Linked DNA regions of Lichenibacterium dinghuense. The protein of the gene in region 1 interacts with the protein of each later gene in a pairwise test. Links are inferred from orthologs where the notes say so. Each region holds a gene or a part of one and is shown in the gene's direction. Other genes may lie near its edges.

Evidence for each region.
Region 2: the proteins of leuS (region 1) and ligA interact in binary tests that used the Escherichia coli proteins (3 or more experiments, as listed by UniProt). The link is inferred for Lichenibacterium dinghuense from one-to-one orthologs.

The regions. Positions count from the first base shown.
Region 1 is NZ_JAJLMN010000001.1:1,630,937-1,638,638, reverse strand. The notes cover bases 3,096-6,279. They hold leuS (leucine--tRNA ligase), read left to right. Parts: upstream 3,096-3,451; coding sequence 3,452-6,079; downstream 6,080-6,279. Other genes in these bases: L7N97_RS07830 (LPS assembly lipoprotein LptE), read left to right, coding at 6,066-6,279; L7N97_RS07840 (hypothetical protein), read left to right, coding at 3,096-3,317. In the rest of the region: L7N97_RS07860 (transglutaminase-like domain-containing protein), read left to right, coding at 256-1,098; L7N97_RS07855 (SHOCT domain-containing protein), read left to right, coding at 1,095-1,655; L7N97_RS07850 (hypothetical protein), read left to right, coding at 1,753-2,373; L7N97_RS07845 (hypothetical protein), read right to left, coding at 2,602-2,943; more of L7N97_RS07840, read left to right, coding at 3,084-3,095; more of L7N97_RS07830, read left to right, coding at 6,280-6,596; L7N97_RS07825 (hypothetical protein), read left to right, coding at 6,661-7,185; L7N97_RS07820 (apolipoprotein A-IV repeat region-like domain-containing protein), read right to left, coding at 7,405-7,702.
Region 2 is NZ_JAJLMN010000001.1:5,274,535-5,281,951, reverse strand. Bases 2,841-5,739 are described here. They hold ligA (NAD-dependent DNA ligase LigA), read left to right. Parts: upstream 2,841-3,155; coding sequence 3,156-5,324; downstream 5,325-5,739. Other genes in these bases: L7N97_RS25345 (hypothetical protein), read left to right, coding at 5,503-5,739; L7N97_RS25355 (hypothetical protein), read right to left, coding at 2,841-2,916. In the rest of the region: potassium-transporting ATPase subunit KdpB, read right to left, coding at 1-776; potassium-transporting ATPase subunit KdpA, read right to left, coding at 888-2,603; L7N97_RS25360 (K(+)-transporting ATPase subunit F), read right to left, coding at 2,617-2,706; more of L7N97_RS25355, read right to left, coding at 2,716-2,840; more of L7N97_RS25345, read left to right, coding at 5,740-6,159; L7N97_RS25340 (carbohydrate porin), read left to right, coding at 6,366-7,417. UniProt on the Escherichia coli protein: DNA ligase that catalyzes the formation of phosphodiester linkages between 5'-phosphoryl and 3'-hydroxyl groups in double-stranded DNA using NAD as a coenzyme and as the energy source for the reaction.

The DNA.
Region 1 (7,702 bases):
GCGCTTCAGACCCGATGAGTGCCGAAACTATCTCGCTGCAGCAGGCTACGATGCCTATGACCCAACCTGAGCGGCAACAGCTCTAGCAGAATGGGATACATGCGGTGCGCCCGCTGGCGTAATGATCCCGAGCAGACCATCGACGCGGGTCAGCACACCACCGCACATTGACAACCGATATGCCGGTCTGACGGTGGTCCGCTTCGTGCTTCACCGATTTCCCGCTGATGGCGATGCTGCAAGGAGAACTGTCGAATGGACTTCAAGGTCGGCTGCAGCCTTTCCTACCGCGTGAAGACGCCGACGCCCTTCGTGTTCAACGTCGAGGCGGCCACCACCGGCGGGCAGACGGTGAAGTCCGAAACGTTGAAGCTGTCGCCGGACGTCGAGGTCGAGCGCTGGACCATGCCGGAATCCGGCAACCGCTACCTGCGCGTCATGGTGCAGCCGGGAGACTTCAAGCTCGACTACACGGCCGAGGTCGCCATCGCGCCCGTGCTGGAGGCGCCCGAATCCGTCACCGAGATCCTGGGCGGCGAGCTTCCGCTGTCGGTGCTGCCGCACCTGTGGCCGAGCCGCTACTGCCAGTCCGACCAGCTGAACCGCCTGGCGCAGCGCACCTTCGGGGGCGAGTTTCCCGGCTACGCCCGCGTCAACGCCGTGTGCAACTGGATCAACACCAACGTCGACTACATGGGCGGCATCTCGGACGCCATGACGTCGGCCTTCGACACGGCCACGCAGCGGGCAGGCGTGTGCCGCGATTTCGCGCATCTCGCCATCGCGCTGTGCCGCTCGCTCGGCATCCCGACGCGCTACGTCAGCGCCTACGCGCATCGCCTGTCGCCGCCCGACTTCCACGCCGTGATCGAGGCCTTCCTGCAGGGCCCGCAGGGGCCGGGCTGGTACCTGTTCGACCCCACGCGCAAGTCGGCGCCGGACGGCATCGTGCGGATCGGCATCGGCCGCGACGCCGCCGAGGTCGCCTTCGCCAGCCCCTTCGGCGACGTCGAATACGACCCGCCGAAGGTGTGGATCGAGGCCGACGGCGGCACTGATTCCGGCGTCACCACCCAGGCCGTGCGGGCCGAGCCGTGACCGGGGCGGAGATCGAGGCCGTCGCGGCCCGCCACGGCTTCAGCGCGGGCGCGGTCGCGGCGCTGTGGGACGCGATGCGGCGCGGTGGCGGGCGCATGGCGCAGTTCTCCCACCCGGAGCTCGGCGGCATGGGGCAGTGGTCGGGCGGCATGCTGCAGATCGGCGCGATGTTCGACCACGCGCTGAAGGCCCGCGTGGCCGCCGCCTGCGCCGACCTCGCGGAGCGGGCGGCGCCGGAGCCCGCGGTGCCGGCCGCCGTGTCCGCGGGTCAGCGGCAGGGCCAGGGGCCGGGGCCGGCACGCGAGGAGGGCGGCGAGCGATGGCCCGCCGCTCTGGGCTCGCCCTCGGCCTCGGGGTCGCAGAACGGGACGCGCTACGCCTATTTCGCGGAAGCGCGGCGCCTGGTGCTCGAGCGGGACGGCCGCGTCACGCTCTACGACACGGGCCGCCACCGCATCTTCGGCGTGTCGCAGTCCTCGAGCCGCGGCGGGCACCTCGCCTTCACGGCCGACGACGGCACGGTGGACCTCGACGGCCTCGCGGTGGTCGACCGTTAACTCAACTTTAACCGCGCAGGAGGGCGCGGGGACGGTCGGATGATAGGCGTCGGAGGTCCCGCACGCGGGAGCCGCCCCTCCACCCCGGATCGCCCGCATGCGCGCCCTCCTCGAACGGTCCCGCTCCGCCCGTGCCCTCTTCGTGCTGCTCGCGCTCGGCGCCGTCCTGGGCCTCGCCCGCGCCGCGGAGGCGGGGGGCGACCTCGGCCTGCGGCGCGACACGTTCTGGCCCGAGCCCCAGCCCGCCCTGCAAAGCTTGGACGTGCCGGCGGCCGCTCCGGTCCATCGCCACCGCCACGCGCGCCGCATCTGGGCCGCGTCGCACGCGCGGCCGCTCCGGATCAGGCTGGCGCCGCGGCCGCACCGCGTCCATGCCGTCCTCGCCGTGCGGCGGGCCCGCCCGCGCGTCGCCGTCGCCCGCGCGCGGCCCGCCGCCGAGCCGCAGGTGGTGTTCCCCGCGGTGATCGTGCTGCCGAAGCCGCCGCGGCCCGCCCTGGTGTCGATCTACCAGGACCGCACGCTGCGCGACGGCGACGCCGTCATGATGGCGGACGGCATCCACGTCTTCCACGGCTTCGGCGAATGGCCGCACCGCCCGCGCGACTTCGTGCGCCTGACCTTCGCGGCCGCGCTCGACTGGCACCTGCGCCAGACGCTCGACGTCCTCGACCGCAACCCGCCGACGCGCTGGACCTCGGTGGACACCACGGCCGGCTGACGGGGGTCCTGCGGCTTCCGGATGACTGGCGCGGTCGCGCCCCGTCGGCCTCCTCCACCATGCTTCGCATGGTCCCCCTCCTTTGGCTCCGCAGAGGAGGATCAGCGCTCAACGCCCGCCTCGATCCCCCTCCGTGCGACGGAGGAGGCGGACCGGCCGAAGGCCGGTGGAGGAGGCGGACCGGGTGCGACCGAGCGGTCGGAACCCGAGCTCATCGCTCGAAAATCATCACCCCTCGAAGGGCTCGTCGCCGTAGTCCGGCCCGCGCGACACGTGGGCGTCGTGGAAGCGGTCGCGGCAGTGCTGCAGCAGCGCCTGCAGCATGGCGCCGTGCAGCTCCGCGAAGCAGAAGCGGCGGTCGCAGCTCTTGTCGATGAAGTGCAGGTTGAGGCGCAGCCCGTCGCCGAGGATCACGGGGTTGAAGAAGGCCGCGTAGTGCCAGTGCGGCACGTCGTGGAAGTAGTTGCCGAAGCGGTCGACCGTCCAGGCCGAGATCTCGCGGGCGGCGATGAGGCCGTTGAACCGCGCCGCGAGCGCTTGCGGGTCTCCGGTGCGCAGGAAGATCGACATGGGGCCTCCACGGGGCGGGGTTCGCCGATGGCGTGACGCCGCGCCCGCGTGGAAGGTTGCAGTGGAACGGCGGCACCGGAAACCGCTTCCTGGCGTTGGAGGCCCGACGCCGCGCGGGGCGGCCCGGAGGAACGATCGCCATGGCACTCGACATCAAGCGCGTCGGCGGCACGAGCCTGCAGGTCGAGAACGCGACCGGGCATTGGGTCATCTTCACGCTGGACGAGCTGCGCTCGCATTCGGCGCTGCTCAGCGCCGGCAGCGTCGAGGGCACGCCCGCCCTGCCGGAGAAGGACGCGGAGCTGTTCGTCTGGTCCGCCTTCGCGGCCGCGCGCGGCTACGCCGTCGAGCACGGGCTGATCGCGGGAGGCTGAGCGAAGCCTTCCGTTAACCATCGTCGTGTTCCTTGAGCGCGGGCCCACGCGCCGGGACAAGTCGGCCGAGCTGATGTAAACCGCGGGATGCCGCGCCGCGCGCGCTGTCCCAAGGTCCTATTCGACGGCTGATGATGTTCAACGACCGCTACCACGCAGGCACATCCGAGGCCCATTGGCAGGCCGTGTGGGCGGAGCGCCGCTGCTTCGAGGCCTCGAACGCCGATCCCAGGCCGAAATACTACGTGCTGGAGATGTTCCCCTATCCGTCGGGGCGCATCCACATGGGCCACGTGCGCAACTACGCCATGGGCGACGCCGTGGCGCGCTACCGCCGCGCCAAGGGTTTCAACGTCATCCACCCGATGGGGTGGGACGCCTTCGGACTGCCGGCCGAGAACGCCGCGATGCAGAACAAGACGCATCCGGCGGAATGGACCTACAGGAACATCGCCACCATGCGGGCCCAGCTGAAGAGCATGGGCCTGTCGATCGACTGGGCGCGCGAGGTCGCGACCTGCGACCCCTCCTATTACGAACAGCAGCAGCGCATCTTCCTGGCCTTCCTGAAGGGCGGCCTCGCGCAGCGCAAGACGTCCAAGGTCAACTGGGACCCGGTCGACAACACCGTGCTGGCCAATGAGCAGGTGGTGGACGGGCGCGGCTGGCGCTCGGGCGCGCTCGTCGAGCAGCGCGAGCTGACCCAGTGGTTCCTCAAGATCACCGACTACGCCCAGGAGCTCCACGACGGGCTCGACACGCTGACCGAGTGGCCCGAGAAGGTGCGTCTGATGCAGCGCAACTGGATCGGCCGCTCGGAGGGGCTGACGATCCGCTGGCAGCTCGACCCCGCGACAGTGCCCGCCGGCGAGACGGAGCTGCGCGCCTACACGACGCGGCCCGACACGCTGTTCGGCGCGAGCTTCCTCGCGGTCTCGGCCGACCACCCGCTGGCCAGGGCGGCGGCGGCCAAGGACGCGGCGCTCAAAGCCTTCATCGACGACTGCCGGCGGCTCGGCACCTCGGTGGCGGCGCTGGAGACGGCCGAGAAGAAGGGCTACGACACCGGCATCCGCGCGCGCCACCCGTTCGACGCGTCCTGGGAGCTGCCCGTCTACGTCGCGAACTTCGTGCTGATGGACTACGGCACGGGCGCCATCTTCGGCTGCCCGGCCCACGACCAGCGCGACCTCGACTTCGCGCGCCTGAAGGGCCTGCCGGTGACGCCGGTCGTGTGCCCGCCCGGCACCGACCCCGCTGCGCTCACGATCGGCGACGTCGCCTTCACGGAGGACGGCCGCCTCGTCAACTCGCGCTTCCTCGACGGCATGACCGTGCCCGAGGCCAAGGAGGAGGTGGCGCGCCGCCTTGAAGCCGTCGCGGTCGGCGATGCCCCGCAGGCGAGCCGGCAGGTGAACTTCCGCCTGCGCGACTGGGGCATCTCGCGCCAGCGCTACTGGGGCTGCCCGATCCCGGTGATCCACTGCGACAGCTGCGGCACCGTGCCGGTGCCGGAGGCGGACCTGCCCGTTCACCTGCCCGAGGACGTCGACTTCGACGCGCCCGGCAACATGCTGGATCGCCACCCGACCTGGAATCACGTCGCCTGCCCGAGCTGCGGCGCCTCCGCCCGGCGCGAGACCGACACGATGGACACGTTCGTCGATTCGTCCTGGTACTTCGCGCGCTTCACCGACCCCTGGAACGCGGCCGCGCCGACGACCCCGGCCGTCGCCGACCGCCTGCTGCCCGTCGACCAGTATATCGGCGGCATCGAGCACGCGATCCTGCACCTCCTGTATTCGCGCTTCTTCACCCGCGCGATGAGCGAGGTGGGGATGCTGAGCCTCGCCGAGCCGTTCCGCGGGCTGTTCACCCAGGGCATGGTGGTGCACGAGACCTACCGCGGGCCCGAGGGCGCCTGGGTCAGCCCAGAGGAGATCCGCATCGAGGGGGCGGGCGCCGAGCGGCGCGCGACGCGGCTCGCCGACGGCGCGAGCGTCGCCATCGGCTCCATCGAGAAGATGTCGAAATCCAAGCGCAACGTCGTCGACCCCGACGACATCATCGGCTCCTATGGGGCCGACACGGCGCGCTGGTTCATGCTGTCGGACAGCCCGCCCGACCGCGACGTCATCTGGACCGAGGAGGGCGTGCAGGGCTCGGGCAAGTTCGTGCAGCGCCTGTGGCGCCTCGTCGGCGAGCTCAAGCGCGCGTCGGAGGGCGAGCCGGACGGCGTCGACGACGCGGCCCGCGCGCTCGAGGTGCGCAAGGCCGCCCACCGCGCGCTGATCCGCGTCGAGGAGGACATCGAGCGGCTGCGCTTCAACCGCTGCGTGGCCCACGTCTACGAGCTGTCGAACGCGCTGTCGGCCGCCATCGCCTCGACCGAGGCGCCGGTGGCGGCGGGCTCGGCGCTGGCCCGCGCCTACGGCGAGGCGGCGGGCATCCTGGCCCAGATCATCGCTCCCTTCATGCCGCACCTCGCGGAAAGCTGCTGGGCCGCGCTCGGCCACGACACGCCCGTCGCCGAGACGCCCTGGCCCGCGGCGGACCGGGCCATCACGGTCGAGAACACGATCGTGCTGCCGGTGCAGATCAACGGCAAGCGCCGCGCCGAGGTGACGGTGCCGCGCGACGCGGACGCCAAGGCGGTCGAGGCCGCGGCGCTCGGCTTCGACGCGGTCGTGCAGGCGCTCGACGGGCGGGTGCCCAAGAAGGTCATCGTGGTCCCCGGAAGGATCGTCAATGTCGTGGTCTGAGAGCCTGCCGTCCCGCCTGCTCGCCGCCGTCCTGCTCGCCGGCACGGCGGGGGGGCTCGGGGGCTGCTTCGCGCCGCTTTACGCGGCCCGCGGGGGCACGATGGGCGAGGACCTGCGCGCCATCGCGGTCGACCCCGTGCCGGACAGGCTCGGCCACTACCTGCGCGACGAGCTGATCACCGACCTCAACGGCACGGGCTCCAGGCCTGCGCCGCGCTACCGCCTGCAGCTCAGCACCGCCGAGCGCGTGCAGACGGCGCTGGTCGACATCACGACGCAGCGCGCCCAGGACGCGACCGTGGTGACGGACGTGACCTGGACGCTGCTGCCGATCGAGGGCGGCCCGCCGGTCGCCAAGGGCACGACCACGAGCTTCGCCACCTACGACCGCTCGTCCCAGCGCTTCGCCAACATCCGCGCGGCGCGCGACGCCGAGATCCGCGACGCCAAGGTCCTGGCCGACCAGCTCACGACGCAGATCGCCGCGAAGATCGGGGGCCTGCGGGCCGCGCCCTGACGTCGCAGCCCCGGCGGCCTCCGCCGGCGCGCGTTGTGCTCCCGACGCCGCCGGGAGCCGAGCCATGTCCGAGACCGCCAAGAAGACCGACCCGAAGCTCTGGGAGAAGGTGAAGGAGGAGGTCACCGAGGGCGACAAGGGCGGCAAGCCCGGCCAATGGTCCGCCCGCAAGGCCCAGATGGCCGTGCAGGAATACAAGCACGAGGGCGGCGGCTACGAGGGGAAGAAGTCGGAGGACAACCACCTCGTCCAGTGGGGCGAGGAGGACTGGGGCACGAAGTCCGGCAAGAAGAGCGGCGACACGGGCGAGCGCTACCTGCCCCAGGAGGCGCGCGACAAGCTCACGGACGCCGAATACGAGCGCACCTCCGACAAGAAGCGCCGCGACACGAAGAAGGGCCGGCAGCACTCGGCCCAGCCGAAGGACGTCGCCGAGAAGACCGCCGAAGCGCGCCACCACGACAGCCATCACGGCGGTGGCGGCGAGGACAGCAAGGCCGACCTCTACAGGCGCGCTCAGGAGCGGGACATCCCCGGCCGCTCCAAGATGAACAAGGAGCAGCTCAAGGAAGCGCTGGAGGATCGATGATCCTTTCCGCGCGCTGACCGGGACTCTACGGCTTCCGGGACAGGCACGGTCGCACCCGGTCTGCTCCCTCCACCACGTCCCCCTTCTCCCGCGAGGGGAGAAGGGGGGACACCTGCCGGCCGTCGAGACGCGTGGATACGGTCGGGCGAAGCGGGGAAGAGGGACCGTGCAGGTCGAACCCCCCGCTCGAAGAGTGCGTGACCGCCCCGGCGGTGCGGCTCAGACGAGCCGCCCCGCCGCGTGGGCCAGGAGCACGTAGACCTTGCCCGTCGCCGAGTCGACGATGCCGCGCACCCGCGCCGCGCCCGCGTCGCCCTCGCCGGCACCCCGCAGCAGCCGCTCGAACTCGCCGAGGTAGCGGTCCACGGTCTCGCGGAAGGCCGCATCCGCGTCGTAGCGGCGGCGGATCTCGGCGAAGCTCGCCTGGCCGGCCGGCGTGTAGAGCCGCTCCGTGAAGGCGCCGCGCTCGCCCCGCGCGTGGCGGTCCCAGGCGTCCATCAGGGCGCCGTCGGACATC
Region 2 (7,417 bases), 3.6 Mb from region 1 along the record:
AGCACGATCATCGAGATCGAGCCGCCCGCGTAGGCCGCGAAGGACGGGATCGAGGCCACGGCGAAGACGAAGATGATCGTGAGGCCGGCCAGCAGGATGTTGAGCGCGATCTCGTTCGGCGTCTTCTGGCGCTCCGCGCCTTCGACGAGCGAGATCATGCGGTCGATGAAGGTCGAGCCGGCCGCGGCGGTGATGCGGACGCGGATCCAGTCGGACAGGACCTGCGTGCCGCCCGTCACGGCCGAGCGGTCGCCGCCCGACTCGCGGATGACGGGCGCGGACTCGCCCGTGATGGCGGCCTCGTTGACCGAGGCCACGCCCTCGATGACCTCGCCGTCGGACGGGATGATGTCGCCCGCCTCGACCAGCACGACGTCGCCGACCTTGAGGCCGGCGCCCGGCCGCACCTCGTAGAGCCCACGCGGGCCGCCCACCGCGGCGCCCGCCCCGGTCAGCAGCTTGGCCTGCGTCTCCGTGCGGGTGCGGCGCAGGCTCTCGGCCTGAGCCTTGCCGCGCCCCTCCGCCGTCGCCTCGGCGAAGTTGGCGAAGAGCAGGGTGAACCACAGCCAGAGCACGATCTGGAAGGAGAAGCCGAGGTCGGGGCCGCCCGTGACGGCGTCGCGGACCAGCAGCACCGTGGTCAGCGCCGCAACGACCTCCAGCACGAACATGACGGGGTTCTTGATCTGAAGCCTCGGGTCGAGCTTCTTGAAGGCACCGCCGACCGCCGGCCCGAGGATGCGGGCGTCGAGGATGCTGGACTGCGTCTTGGCCATCGATGTGGCTCCGGGAAGCGGAAGATGCGGGAGAATGGGAGGGTGCGGCCCCGAGGGCCGCGGGCCGGCCGGGCGCGCACGGCGCCCGGCCGGCCTCTGCGTCGGTCGAGGTCAGGGCGCGGAGGCGAAGGTCTGCCCGGCCGCGCCGGCGAAATGCTCGACCACCGGCCCGAGCGCGAGCGCCGGGAAGAAGGTCAGGCCGCCGATGATCAGGATCACCCCGACCAGCAGTCCCACGAACAGCCCGCCGTGGGTCGGCAGGGTGCCGCCCGAGGGCGGCACGCGCTTCTTGCTCGCCAGGGACCCGGCGATGGCCAGCGCCGGGATGTGGACGAAGAAGCGGCCGAACAGCATCGCGATGCCGAGCGTCGCGTTGAAGAACAGCGTGTTGGCGGACAGGCCCGCGAAGGCCGAGCCGTTGTTGGCCGCGGCCGAGGTGTAGGCGTAGAGGATCTCGGAGAAGCCGTGCGGGCCGGGATTGTTGGTGCCGGCCACCGCCGACGGCAGCACGACCGCCAGCGCGGTGAAGCCCAGCATCACCAGCGGCAGGATCAGGATGCCGAGCATGGCCATCTTGACCTCGCGGGCCTCGATCTTCTTGCCGAGGTATTCCGGCGTGCGCCCGACCATCAGGCCGGCCACGAAGATGGCGATGATGACGAAGATCAGCATGCCGTAGAGGCCGGCGCCGACGCCGCCGATCACGACCTCGCCGAGCTGCATGTTGACGAGCGGAACCATGCCGCCGAGCGCCGTCAGCGAATCGTGCATGGCGTTGACGGCGCCGCAGGAGGCCGCCGTGGTGACGGCCGCGAACAGCGCCGAGGCCGCGATGCCGAAGCGGACCTCCTTGCCCTCCATGTTGCCGCCGGCGACCCCGAGGGCATGCACGAGCGGGTTGCCGGCGGCCTCGGCGGCGTAGAGCACCGCGACCCCGGCCACGAAGAGCACGCCCATGGCGCCCAGGATGGCCCAGCCCTGGCGCTGGTCGCCCACCATGCGGCCGAAGACGTTGGTGAGGCCGACACCGATCGCGAAGATCGAGAGCATCTGCACGAAGTTGCACACCGCCGTCGGGTCCTCGAAGGGGTGAGCCGCGTTGGCGTTGAAGAAGCCGCCGCCGTTGGTGCCGAGCATCTTGATGGCGACCTGGCTCGCCACCGGCCCGAGCGCGATGGTCTGCTTGGCGCCTTCCAGCGTGGTGGCGTCGACGTAGGCGCCGAGCGTCTGCGGCACGCCGGTCCACACGAGGTAGAGCGCGTAGGGCACGCAGATCGGCAGCAGCACGTAGAGAGTGCAGCGGGTCAGGTCGACCCAGAAGGAGCCCACGGTGCGCGAGGACGCGCGGGCGAAGCCGCGGATCAGCGCCACCGCCAGCGCGATCCCGGTCGCGGCCGACAGGAAGTTCTGGTGCGTCAGGCCCAGCATCTGGGTCAGGTAGGACAGCGTGGTCTCGCCGCCGTAGCTCTGCCAGTTGGTGTTGGTGATGAAGCTGACGGAGGTGTTGAAGGCGAGGTCCGGCGCGACCGCGCCCTGACCGGCCGGGTTGAAGGGCAGCGCGCCCTGGACCCGCAGCAGGACGTAGAGGATCAGGAACCCGCCGACGTGGAGGAACACCATGGAGACGAGGTAGGCGACCCAGCCCTGTTCCTGATCCTCGTCGATGCCCGCCACCCGGTAGAGAGCGCGCTCGACCGGGCGCAGGACGGGCGACAGGAAGGTGCGCTCGCCCGTGAAGACGAGCGTCATGTAGGAGCCGAGCAGCGGCGTGATCGCGACGATGACCGCGCAGAACAGCGCGATCTGCAGCCAACCGATGGACGTCATGGGGGGATAGCTTTCAGAACCGCTCGGGGCGGACGAGGGCGTAGGTGAGGTAGATCAGGAGGCCGACCGTCACGATCCCTCCCAGGATGTAGTCGAACAACATGTCGCCTCCTCAGAGACGTTCGCAGATGAAAGTATAGGAGATGGAGATCGCGAAGAACGCGAGTCCACCGAAGACGAACACGGCATCCATCATCTCTCGTCCATCCACTGACGGCCGTGCCGGAAGCGTCATCTTCCGCGATGCAGGCGCGCTGAAGTGTTGCGGACCGTCGACGACGGGCCGCGCCGACGGAGATCGCAGGATCGCCATATGATTTCGAGAGAGGCGCGGAGGGCGCCGTATAAAGATCCCATAGGGATCGGAGCGCGGAGCCGACGCCCGGCGCGGTCGCGATGGGTGCGGCCTGCACGGCAGCCTCCCCATCATCGGGAGATCGACGGTGAGGGTCGGGGTAAGATCCTGCCGCCGGCGGGACCCCCCGTTAACCGCATCCTGTCCGCGGTGTCGCAGGATCGACCCGTCCGACCCTTCGCGCGTTGCCCGCTGCCATGACCGACACAGATCCCGCCCTCCCCGCGACCCTGCGCCAGGCGCGGCCCGAGCACACCCGCATCGCGGCCGAGGTCGCGGCGCACGACCTCGCCTACCACCAGAACGACGCCCCGACCGTGTCGGACGCGGACTACGACGCGCTGAAGCGGCGCCTCGTCGCGCTCGAAGCCGCCTTCCCGAAGCTCGCGACTCCCGCGAGCCCGGCTGCGAAGGTCGGCGCCAAGCCCTCCGAGAAGTTCGGGTCGATCCGCCACGCCGTGCCGATGCTGTCGCTCGGCAACGTCTTCGCCGACGAGGACGTGGCGGAGTTCGACGCGCGCGTGCGCCGCTTCCTCGGCCTCGCGGCAGACGCGCCCCTCGCGATCACGGCCGAGCCGAAGATCGACGGCCTGTCCTGCTCGCTGCGCTACGAGCACGGCCGCCTCGTGCAGGCCGCCACCCGCGGCGACGGCTTCGAGGGCGAGGACGTCACCGCCAACGTCCGCACCGTGGCGGCCATCCCCGAGGAGCTCGCCGGCGATGGCGTGCCGGAGCTCCTTGAGGTGCGCGGCGAGGTGTTCATGGAGAAGCCCGACTTCGCGGCGCTGAACGGGCGCGTGGTCGAGGCGGGCCGCGCGCCCTTCGCCAACCCGCGCAACGCCGCGGCCGGGTCGCTGCGCCAGCTCGACCCGGCCGTGACGGCGCAGCGGCCGCTCAAGTTCTTCGCCTATGCCTGGGGCGAACATTCCGCCCTGCCCGCGACGACGCAGAGCGGCACGATCGAGGCCTTCGGCCGCTTCGGCCTGCCCACCAATCCGCTCACCATCCTGTGCCGCTCGGCGGAAGACCTGCTCGCGCATTACCGCGCCATCGAACTGCAGAGGGCGGCGCTGCCCTACGACATCGACGGCGTGGTCTACAAGGTCGACGACCTGCGCTACCAGGAGCGGCTCGGCTTCGTGTCGCGGGCGCCGCGCTGGGCCGTGGCGCACAAGTTCCCGGCCGAGCGCGCCACCACCACGCTGCTCGCCATCGACGTCCAGGTCGGCCGCACCGGCTCATTGACGCCGGTCGCCAAGCTCGCGCCCGTGACGGTGGGCGGCGTCGTGGTCGAGAATGCGACGCTGCACAACGAGGACGAGATCGCCCGCAAGGACGTCCGCATCGGCGACACGGTGCGGGTTCAGCGGGCCGGCGACGTGATCCCGCAGATCGTCGAGGTCGTGGCCGAGCTGCGGCCCGCGGGCGCGGAGCCGTTCCGCTTCCCGCACACCTGCCCGGCCTGCGGCTCGGCCGCGGTGCGCGGCGTCGACGAGAAGACCGGCGAGGCCGATGTCGTGCGCCGCTGCACGGGCGGCATCCACTGCCCCGCCCAGGCGGTGGAGCGGCTGCGCCACTTCGTGTCGCGCAACGCCTTCGACATCGAGGGCCTCGGCGAGAAGCAGATCGCGCTGTTCCACGCCGAGGGCCTGATCCGCACCCCGTCCGACATCTTCAAGCTGGAGGAGCGCGACAAGGCCGGGCTGAAGCGCCTCGCCAACCGCGAGGGCTTCGGCGACGTGTCGGTGCGCAACCTGTTCGCCGCCATCGCGGCGCGGCGCACCGTGCCGCTGAACCGCTTCCTGTTCGCGCTCGGCATCCGCCGCATCGGGGAAACCAACGCGAAGCGCCTCGCGCGGCACTTCGGCACGCCGGTCGCGGTGGCGGCCGCCGGCACGGCGGCGGCGGACCCTGCGTCGGAGGCCTGGTCGGAGCTGCGCGCCATCGACGGCTTCGGCGACGCGGCCGCCGAGACCCTGGCCGAGTTCTTCGCCGACGCCGACAACCGGGCGGAATGGGACAGCCTGCTCGCCGAGGTGACGGCGGAGCCCATGGCGGCCGCCGCGGCCGCGAGCGCGGTCTCGGGCAAGGTCATCGTCTTCACGGGCTCGCTGGAGCGCATGACGCGCGACGAGGCCAAGGCTCGCGCCGAGGCGCTGGGCGCCAAGGTGTCGGGCTCCGTGTCCAAGAAGACCGACATCGTCGTGGTGGGCCCCGGCGCGGGTTCCAAGGAGAAGAAGGCGCGCGAACTCGGGCTCCACGTCGTCAGCGAGGACGAGTGGCTGGCCCTCGCGGAGGGCCGGACGGTGCAGTCGACCGAGCCGGCCGGGGAAGTCGATGCGGCCCCGGCGGCGGCGACAGATTGAGGACTTACTCACACATACTTTCGTAAGCACACCCATACTGCCGCGATCGCCGGTGTTCCAGCGAAGTGAACACGAGATGAACAGATCAGTGTTGAGCATGCCGCAGGGCTGTTCTGCGGAACTTCGCCGGGAGAGGCCGCATTCGAGAACCGACGGCGCATCTCCAGGACGACAGCACATGATCTCGATGTCATTCGGTTCCTACAAGGGGACCTTCAAGACGGCGGCGGTGGCCGGGCTCGCGGCCCTGTCGCTGGGCGCCATGGTGGCGGCGACGACCGAGAGCGCGCAGGCCCGGGGCTTCGGCGGCGGCGGGTTCGGCCGGGGCGGGTTCGGCGGCAACGTGTTCCGCCCAGGCGGCTTCCGCGGCGGGTTCGGCGGGTTCCGGGGCGGCTACGGCGGGTTCGGCCGCGGTCGGTTCGGCTACGGCGGTCTCGGCTACCGTGGCTTCGGCTATCGCGGTTTCGGCTATCGCGGTTTCGGCTATCGCGGTTTCGGTTACCGCCGGTTCGGCTACGGCGTGCCGCTCGGCATCGGTCTGGGCCTCGGTTACGGGCTCGGCTACGGCTACGGCGGGTATGGCGGTTACGGTGGCTATGGCTACGGTGACGGCGGCTACGGTGATGCCGGCTACAACGGCTATGGCTACGGCGCCGGCTATGGCCAGGGATACGGCTACGGCCAGGGCGACGGGCTCGGAGTCGAGGACGGATACCGCTCCGTCGGCTACGCGCCCGGCTACGGATACGGCTATCGCCGCCACTACCGCCGCGGCCTCTACAATTGCGGCCCCTACGCGCATCACACCCACCTCGAGCGGAAAGCCTGCCGCTGAGGCGCGTGCCGACGAGACGATGAAGGCGGCCTCCGGGCCGCCTTCGCCGTTTTCGGGCCGGCCGCGAGGCGTCGGGGCGTGGGCGGCGCGCCACAGGAGGCGGCCGATGCGGCGCGGAGGGATCGATCTTCTTCCTCCCGTCGCGGAGGCTCGCTAGGCGTCGTCGGCCCGTGCCCGCCGTGGTGCGCCACCCGAGACCCCGACGCATGCGGCTCGCCTGCCCGACCGTCCTGTTCCCCCTCGCCCTGGCCTGCCTGTGGTCCACGGCCCCGGCCGCTGCCCAGACCGCCGCGCCTTCCCCGGCACCCGCGGCGCCGACCGGTGCGGGCGACCAGCCCGACCTCGGCGGAACGCCGCAGACCTCCGACCAGACCGCGGCGCAGGGCACGCCGGAGCAGGGCAACCCGTCGATCCAGTCCTCGCTCGGCCCCTACGGCGACCCCGGCGGCCTCCGCGCCTCCCTGGAGCAGTGCGGCGTCACCTACAGCCTCGTCTTTATCGGCGAGACGCTCGGCAACCCGGCCGGCGGCATCCGCCAGGGCGTGATCGGCGAGGGGCGGCTCGACCTGCAGGTCAACGTCGACCTCGCGAAGGCCGCCGGCCTCGACGGCGCGACGCTGCACGCCAACGGCTACAAGATCTTCGGCGACGGGCTGAGCCGCAGCGAACTGCTGAACCTGTCGCTCGTCAGCGGCATCGAGGCCCTGCCCTCGACCCGCCTCTACGAGGCCTGGTTCGAGCAGGCCATGCTCGACGGCCGCGCGGCCCTGAAGCTCGGCCAGATCGGCGCCGACACCGAGTTCCTGGTCAGCCAATACGCCGGACTGTTCATCAATTCGACCTACGGCTGGCCCAACATCACGGGCTACGACCTGCCGAGCGGCGGCCCCGCCTACCCCCTGGCGACGCCGGGCATCCGCCTGAAGCTCGCGCCGGACAAGAGTTGGACGCTGCTCGCGGCGGTGTTCGACGGCGATCCCGCCGGCGCGGCCCGCTTCGGCGCGACGGCCGAGCCGCAGAGGCTCGACCGTTACGGGACGGACTTCCGGGTGACGGACCCGCCCTTCGTGATCGCGGAGGCCACCTACAGCTACGGCGACAAGGACGGCAAGCTGCTGCCCGGCATCGCCAAGCTCGGCGGTTGGGAGAGCTTCGAGAGCTTCGCGGCCACGATCCCGACCGCGGCCGGTTTCACCCTGGGGTCGGGCAACGGCCGCCTGCACGGCAACGACGGCATCTACGGCATGGTGGACCAGAT